DNA from 2 places in the Cupriavidus sp. 05N40 genome. Region 1 is predicted to be linked to the other one. Evidence: predicted binding sites of a transcription regulator. Region 1 holds the regulator's gene; the other holds the start of a gene.
What was found. The regulator NrdR, encoded in region 1, represses ribonucleotide reductase genes. The targets are predictions, from matches to a motif close to CACNANATNTNGTG.
Positions count from the first base shown of each region.

Region 2: AC1DO7_RS06275 (ribonucleoside-diphosphate reductase subunit alpha) is a predicted target of NrdR. The motif match lies at 1,784-1,797, and genes of this name have one in related genera.

Region 1 is NZ_JBFTND010000013.1:79,832-84,250, forward strand. Features, by position in the region: gene ybgC (tol-pal system-associated acyl-CoA thioesterase) at 1-370, opposite strand, end outside; ZMP/ZTP riboswitch at 534-635, shown strand; gene glyA (serine hydroxymethyltransferase) at 758-2,005, shown strand; gene nrdR (transcriptional regulator NrdR) at 2,165-2,629, shown strand; gene AC1DO7_RS05270 (pilus assembly protein) at 2,674-4,419, opposite strand, start outside.
Region 2 is NZ_JBFTND010000016.1:56,277-60,695, reverse strand. Features, by position in the region: gene AC1DO7_RS06285 (sigma-54-dependent transcriptional regulator) at 1-855, shown strand, start outside; gene ampD (1,6-anhydro-N-acetylmuramyl-L-alanine amidase AmpD) at 848-1,507, shown strand; gene AC1DO7_RS06275 (ribonucleoside-diphosphate reductase subunit alpha) at 2,021-4,419, shown strand, end outside.

The sequences.
Region 1 (4,419 bases):
CGGGGATGGGGGTCGGGCGGAACGTGCTGCGATCAACACATCCGACACGGATGGCGCCGGTAGCCAGCAACTGCTCCCCACGCCAGGCTTCCTGGGCGAATTGGACCGATGCCGGCCCAACCCGTTCAATCCGGGTCCGGATCTCGAGCAGGTCGTCCAGCCGGGCGGGGGCATTGTAGTCCACCGCCGTGCTCCTGACGATAAAGACCACGCCCGCTCCGTCCGCGAGCGCCTGCTGCTCGATGCCGAGCGAGCGCAGCCACTCGGTCCGGGCGCGCTCGAAGAATTTCAGGTAATTGGCGTAGAAAACCACGCCGCCCGCGTCAGTGTCTTCCCAGTACACCCGCAGGGCCCACACATTGTTGCTCATGGCCGCGATTGTAGCGGACAGGTGGCCCGACCCGGTGTAAACCCTTGTCTGACTTTACAACAATTACATTGTCTGACAGACAAGCCATTGACTTTATGCGCTGCCGCCGCCCGGCCCACGTCTTGCGGCCGGGCGGCGCCTCGCGTAAACTGCCGCCAACCATTCCATCTTGCGCGACTGGCGAAGTCAGTGGGTACTACCACGAGGAAGCGCAAGCTCTCTGGCGCGAAGTTTCAAGCGCCTGCCGCTCGCCTGGGCAGYGAATGGGAAGCAGGGTGCGCCCTGCGCCGGACTTCTGACGTGTCCGGCGCCGGTCGCCTGTGCCTTCCCCGCGCGCCCTACCCCGAAGCCATTCGGATCCCCATTTCTTAAGACGAGTTTTTCGCCATGTTCGAACGCAGCCGCTATACGATCGACCAGATCGACCCCGAGATTTTTGCCGCCATCCAGAAGGAAGACCAGCGCCAGGAAGAGCACATCGAGCTGATCGCCTCGGAAAACTACACCTCGCCGGCCGTGATGGCCGCGCAGGGCTCGCAACTGACCAACAAGTACGCCGAAGGTTATCCCGGCAAGCGCTACTACGGTGGCTGCGAGTACGTCGACGTGGTCGAACAGCTCGCCATCGACCGCGTCAAGCAACTGTTCGGCGCCGAAGCCGCCAACGTGCAGCCCAACTCCGGCTCCCAGGCCAACCAGGGCGTGTTCTTCGCCGCCCTCAAGCCTGGCGACACCATCATGGGCATGAGCCTGGCCGAAGGCGGCCACCTGACCCACGGCATGGCGCTCAACATGAGCGGCAAGTGGTTCAACGTGGTCAGCTACGGCCTGGRCGCCAACGAAGACATCGACTACGACGCGCTGGAAAAGCTGGCCCATGAAAAGCAGCCCAAGCTGATCATCGCCGGCGCCTCGGCCTTCGCCCTGCGCATCGACTTCGAGCGCATCGCCCGCGTGGCCAAGTCGGTCGGCGCGCTGTTCATGGTCGACATGGCCCACTACGCCGGCCTGATCGCCGCCGGCGAGTACCCCAACCCGGTGCCGCACGCCGACTTCGTCACCACCACCACCCACAAGAGCCTGCGCGGCCCGCGCGGCGGTGTGATCCTGATGAAGGCCGAGCACGAGAAGGCCATCAACTCGGCCATCTTCCCCGGCATCCAGGGCGGCCCGCTGATGCACGTCATCGCCGGCAAGGCCGTGGCCTTCAAGGAGGCGCTCTCGCCTGAGTTCAAGACCTACCAGCAACAAGTGGTCAAGAACGCCCGCGTGATGGCCGAGACCCTGATCGAGCGCGGCCTGCGCATCGTCTCGGGCCGCACCGAAAGCCACGTGATGCTGGTCGACCTGCGCGCCAAGAAGATCACCGGCAAGGAAGCCGAACGCGTGCTGGGCGAAGCGCACATCACCGCCAACAAGAACGCCATCCCCAACGACCCGGAAAAGCCCTTCGTCACCTCGGGCATCCGCCTGGGCTCGCCGGCCATGACCACCCGCGGCTTCAAGGAAGAAGAAGCCCGCCTGGTGGCCAACCTGGTGGCCGACGTGCTGGACAACCCGCACGACGCAGCCAACATCGCCAGCGTGCGCGAGCAAGTGTCGGCCCTGACCAAGCGTTTCCCGGTCTACGGCTGATGCCCTGCGCCGCCCGCCTGAGCGCGGGCGGCCGGCAGCCCCGTGCCGCTGTGCGGCGCGGGCCTTGCCAACCCGGCCCGGCGCATCACAGAATGACAAGATAACGGGGCGCTGCCCCGCGCAGCCGGCGCCCAGGCTCAAACTACAAGGTGGTCAGGCATGAAATGCCCCTTTTGCGCCCATTCCAATACGCAGGTCCTGGACACGCGCATGTCGGAAGAAGGCGATACCGTTCGCCGCCGCCGCCGCTGCGAATCCTGCGACCGCCGCTTCACCACCTATGAGCGGATCGAACTGTCCTTCCCCGCCATCGTCAAGAAAAACGGCTCCCGCGCGGACTATGCCCGCGACAAGCTGAAGGACTCCATGCGCCTGGCGTTGCGCAAGCGCCCCGTCTCGGCCGAAGCCATCGACGCGTCGCTGGCCCGTATCGAAGAACGACTGCTTGCGCTTGGCGAAAAGGAAATCCCCAGCAGCCAGGTCGGCGAGCAGGTCATGCGCGAACTGCGCCGGCTCGACAAGATTGCGTATATCCGCTTTGCTTCGGTGTATCGGAGCTTCGAGGACGTGGCGGAATTCTCGGACGTGCTGGCCGAGGTGAGCGGGAACAATAGCAAGCGCTGAACACGCGCGGAACAGAGGGGGCTCCCCCCTGCCCCATACGCCATTTATTTCTGGATATAGACCTCCTTCCATGCCACTCGCTTGGATGTCCCCAGAAGATTGATGGGAAGCCGCGATGTGGACGAAGTTGCATTCGACTGCTGGGTAAGCGCATCGAGGTTGCCATTGGTCAGCGCGACCAGGGAGGGTCTCGACGACAGCGCAGTATTGGACAGCGCAATGCCTGTCCACGGAGACTGGCCAGTCAAGGTGAAATTCGTGCTGGGCAGTTCGCCGCCGGTGGTCAAGTCAACGGCGTACAGGTAACTAGACGAGCCACACGTCGCCGCCGAAGGGATGTCGGTCGTAAAGACCAGGATTCCCGCGACTGCTGTCGGATTGGTCACCACACGTTCGCCCGACCCTGGCAGGTCGAAATACCAACCCGGGTTCTTGGTGTAGTCGATTGCGGGGGTGTTACTGATATGCCGAACCGACCCCGATAGTGTCACGGCTCTTTTCACGAGAGCGGTCCGTACGTTGGAGATCAGCGGTGCCGCGGTCATCTTGTCGACCAGCGCATACATCGACTGCACATTGCTGACGCCCAGGTCTGATTGACCGAGCAACAGCCCCGTACCCACGAACACCATGCGCTGCCCGTTATAGACAGTAAGCTCCGGCGCCGAGCTGATCGGCTGTACCTTGCCGGTGCTATCAGCAAGGCTGGCCAGCTTGCTGACGTTCCATGCTGTAGCGGTGGTGCCAGACAGATCGAAACGCCACACATTCCCCAGCAGGTCACCGCCATAGACGTAGTCGATCGTCGCATCGGTGGCGCCGTTCGCCGCAAACGCTGAGATATAGGCCAGCCCGGAAGGCGTAGTGGTATCGCCAACCCCCGTCGAAATCGACTTGAGCACATTGCCGGTCGCAGGATCCAGCACAAACAGCCGGCCCTTGCCATCGCCCTGCGTTCCGCCATTGCGAACCACATTGTTGTTGTAGCCCGACGGCACCAGTACCACCCACCCCATTGCTTTGGTCTTGGCGAGAACAGGCTTGCCGAAGGTCAAGCCAAGGTTGGCTGCGTCCGTACTGCTGGTGGAAGAATTCGGAAACTCCCACTTCACCTTGCTGGCTACGTCCGCATCGCTCTGCGCCGTAGAGCTGGTCACGTCAAGCGCGTAGTAGCCACTCCCACCCGCCCCCAAGCCGCCGACAAGCAATGTTTGCCAGGTCTTGGTACCTGCCATGTAGACATCGCCAACCGCCGGCGTTGCATCCACATAGTATTGGTGCGTGTAGGGCGTCACTGTGTACGCATTCATCTTCCCGCTCGAGGTCAGGAGCGCGCCCGGCACGTAAGCCCAGAGTTCTGCCCCCGAGGACGCATCGAATGCATGCAGCATGCCGTCGTTTGCCCCTTGGTAGATCGCCGACTTGCGTGATGCCAACTGGCTCTGGAAGCTAGGGTAGCCCGGATCCGAATAGTAGGCTGCGGCACCTGCGACATACACGGGCTCCGCCGAAACGATATCGCCGAGAAGCGACGACCGTGTGCGATAGGTGCTGCCTTCCAGCGAACGGTCTCCGCGCAAGTAGCCCAACACGCTGGCTCCGTCAGTCTTCCCAGGAGTATTGAGAAGACTGATAGTGGCCGGCTGCAGGAACCCGGCCCCCGACCCCGCCGCGAACGCAACGCCCTTCCCGTTATCGTAGGTACCGATCCGACGCCCGCTCGGCGTGAGGCTGGTCAGTTGGTCGCGCGCCTTCCACAACGGCGCCGCCGCATTGATAAAGCCGGTTGT
Region 2 (4,419 bases), on a different contig from region 1:
ATGCAGGTCAAGCTGCTGCGCGTGCTGCAGGAGCGGCGCGTGCGCAAGATCGGCGCCAGCCGCGAGGAGAACGTGGATGTGCGCGTGCTGTGCGCCAGCCACAAGGACCTGGCCGCGATGGTCGCGGCCGGCCAGTTCCGCCAGGACCTGTTCTATCGCCTCAATGTGCTGGCGCTGCGCATGCCCACCCTGCGCGAGCGCCGCGAGGACCTGCCGGTACTGGCCGGCGCCATCCTGGAGCACCTGGCGGTGCGCTACGGCGACACCCACCCCAAGCGGCTGGCGGTGGCCGCGCAGCAGCGCCTGGCGGACTATCCCTTCCCGGGCAATGTGCGCGAACTGGAGAACCTGCTCGAGCGCGCGTACGCCTTTGCGGAGGGCGAGTCCATCGAGGTGGACGACCTCGGCGCGCTGGATGCCGGCGCGGCCGACGTCGCGCTGGTCGCGCCGCGCGGATACCAGTACCAGCCCGATCCACGCTACGCCGGACGCCACGATGCACCCGCGGCGCCGGCCGCGCCGGTCGATGRGGCGCCGGCGGGTGCCGTGCGCGAGGCCGCGGGCGAGGCTGGCCGCGTCACCTTCCCGATCGACCTGCCCGGCCGCCTGGAAGCGCTCGAGCGCGACCTGATCCTGCAGGCCTTGCAGCAGACCGGCTTCAACCGCACGGCAGCGGCGCCGCTGCTGGGCCTGAGCTTTCGCCAGCTGCGCTACCGCATCCAGCAGCTCGGCATCCGCGAAGGACGCGACGATGGTGCCGACGCGGGCGAGATGGCGGATGGCGTGGCCGGCGAAGGCCTGCGCGAGACCGCGCGCAGTGCCGTGGACGCCACCAGCGGAGTGCGCGATGCCTGAGCACGACATCGGCGGGCCGGCATCTGCGGCCACGCCCGGCAGCGCCGCCACTGACGCTGCTGCTGCTGCTGCTGCCTTCAGCCCCGACCCGTCGGGCTGGGTCCCGGCCGCGCGCCGCGTGCCGTCGCCCAATTTCGATGCCCGTCCCGCCGGCATGCCGGTGGACCTGGTGGTCATCCACAACATCAGCCTGCCGCCCGGGCAATTCGGCAGCGGCGATATCGAAGCGTTTTTCCAGAACCGGCTCGACCCGTCGCGCCATCCCTTCTTCGCCACTATCCATGAGGTGCGTGTTTCGGCGCATTTCCTGGTGACGCGCACAGGCGAACTGGTGCAGTTCGTGTCGTGCCGGGACCGGGCCTGGCATGCCGGTCAGTCGGCGTTCTTCGGCCGGACCCGCTGCAACGATTTTTCGATCGGCATCGAGATCGAAGGCAGCGACGACCAGCCGTTCACGTTGGCCCAGTACCACACCACCGCGGCGCTGGTGCGTGCGCTGCTCGTCGCCTATCCGGTGCGCGCGRTGGCCGGGCACAGCGATATCGCGCCCGGCCGCAAGACCGATCCSGGCCCGCATTTCGACTGGAWTSGCTTCGCGGCCGCCGCCGGCCTGGCTCGGGCCATGTTGCCCTACCGCAAAGACGGGCCCTGAGGCAAGGGCCCGGCACGCGGTCTAGGGGGATCGAGCGATCTCGGGAAAACCCTGATAAAGTCCGGCCCCTATCGAAGCGGTCCGGGCAATCAAAAAAATTTCTTTTCATTGTGCGGTAACACACCGTCAGGCGGGATTCCTTACGTCTCTTGGGCTGGCGGGTTTGGCGCYGTGCCGCATGCCGTGGCCGTCACCGGCTTCGGCTCAAAAAGACGCTTGTCAAGACTGGTCAAGCCGCTTCGTTTCACTATACTTAGTCCAGTTTTTCGTATCGACCACTATATCTAGTGGTGCTTTCGGGGAGCCAGCCTAGGTGTGCAGTTACCGCCGCAGCGCTTTACAGCGTTTCACTGCGGCCCCGCCTAAGGACTGGCGCGTCACAAGAGTCCCAGCAGAATCCAGCAATGCAGCCCGCCCCCGGCCGTTCACGGCCCGGCGAATCTTTTCTGTCTTGCGCGTTTTGCTCGGGGCTCTTTGTCACTCATAAAACACGGGTCAGAACAGGAGTTCCTCATGCAGACAGCCCAGAACGAATTTTCCACCGGCGCCACCGCCGCCGGTGTGGCAGCGAACCCGCAGTCGAGCCCCGCTGCTGCCGGCGCTGGCGACTACCAGGACTACAAGATCATCCGACGCAACGGCGCCGTGGTGGCGTTCGAGCCGAGCAAGATCTCGGTGGCCGTGACCAAGGCCTTCCTGGCGGTCAACGGCGGGCAGGGCGCCGCTTCCGCGCGTGTGCGCGAAGTGGTCGAGCAAGTCACCCAGAATGTGGTGCGCGCGCTGCTGCGCAGCCGCCCCAGCGGCGGCACCTTCCATATCGAAGACGTGCAGGATCACGTGGAACTGGCGCTGATGCGCTCGGGCGAGCATGAGGTGGCCCGTTCCTACGTGCTGTACCGCGAGAAGCGCACCCAGGAACGCGCCCAGGCCAATGCCCAGGCGGTTGCCCGCGTGCAGGAAGGCGGCGTCACGTTCAACGTGACCGACGGCGGCGTGGCCCGCGTGCTGGACGTGAGCTCGCTGCATGCCCTGATCGACAATGCCTGCTCGGGCCTGGGCGACGCCGTCAGCGCCGAGCCGATCCTCAAGGAAACGCTGAAGAACCTGTACGACGGCGTGCCCATGACCCAGGTCTACGACTCGGCCATCCTGGCCGCGCGTACCCTGATCGAGAAGGACCCGGCCTACAGCCAGGTCACCGCGCGTATCCTGCTGCACACCATCCGCAAGGAAATCCTGGGCGCCGAAGTGACCCAGACCGAAATGGTGTCGCGCTACGCCGACTACTTCCCCAAGTTCATCGCGCGCGGCATCGAAGCCGAGCTGCTGGACGAGAAGCTGGCCACCTATGACCTGGCCCGCCTGGGCGCCGCGCTGGACGCCCAGCGCGACTTCCAGTTCAACTACCTCGGCCTGCAGACCCTGTACGACCGCTACTTCCTGCACATCGACGAAGCGCGCATCGAAATGCCGCAGGCTTTCTTCATGCGCGTGGCGATGGGCCTGGCGCTGGGCGAGAAGGACCGCGAAGCGRGCGCCATCGAGTTCTACCAGCTGCTGTCGTCGTTCGACTTCATGTCGTCCACGCCGACCCTGTTCAACTCTGGCACCCGCCGCTCGCAGCTGTCGTCGTGCTACCTGACCACCGTGTCGGACGACCTCGAGGGCATCTACGAAGCGCTCAAGGAAAACGCGCTGCTGTCCAAGTTCGCCGGCGGCCTGGGCAACGACTGGACCAATGTGCGCGCGCTCGGCTCGCACATCAAGGGCACCAACGGCAAGTCGCAAGGCGTGGTCCCGTTCCTGAAGGTCGTCAACGACACCGCGGTCGCGGTCAACCAGGGCGGCAAGCGCAAGGGCGCGGTGTGCGCCTACCTGGAGACGTGGCACCTGGACATCGAGGAATTCCTCGAGCTGCGCAAGAACACCGGCGACGACCGCCGCCGCACCCACGACATGAACACGGCGAACTGGATTCCCGACCTGTTCATGAAGCGCGTGATGGAAGCCGGCGAGTGGACGCTGTTCTCGCCCGCCACCTGCCCGGACCTGCACGACAAGGTCGGCCGCGCCTTCGAAGAAGCCTACCTGGGCTATGAAGCCAAGGCCGCCCGGGGCGAGCTGAAGCTGTTCAAGAAGATCCCCGCCATGCAGCTGTGGCGCAAGATGCTGGGCATGCTGTTCGAGACCGGCCATCCCTGGATCACCTTCAAGGATCCGTGCAACATCCGCAGCCCGCAGCAGCACGTGGGCGTGGTGCACAGCTCCAACCTGTGCACGGAAATCACGCTCAACACCAACGAGAGCGAGATCGCGGTATGCAACCTGGGTTCGGTGAACCTGGTCGCCCACCTGAAGCAACTGGCCGACGGCACCCAGGTGCTCGACCACGCCAAGCTCGAGAAGACCATCCGCACCGCCATGCGCATGCTCGACAACGTGATCGACATCAACTACTACGCGGTCGACAAGGCGAAGAACTCCAACCTGCGCCACCGCCCGGTCGGCATGGGCATCATGGGCTTCCAGGACTGCCTGCACCTGCTGCGCCTGCCGTACGCCAGCGACGCCGCCGTGCAGTTCGCCGACACCTCGATGGAAGCGGTGTGCTACTACGCCTACCGCGCCTCCAGCGAGCTGGCCGAGGAACGCGGCCGCTATAGCACGTACGAAGGCTCGCTGTGGGATCGCGGCATCCTGCCGCAGGACTCGCTCAAGCTGCTGGCCGAGGAACGCGGCGGCTACCTGGAAGTGGATCATTCCTCGACCATGGACTGGGACAGCCTGCGCGCGCGCATCAAGCAGCACGGCATGCGCAACTCGAACTGCATCGCGATCGCGCCCACGGCAACGATCTCGAACATCATCGGCGTGTCGGCCTGCATCGAACCGACCTTCCAGAACCTGTACGT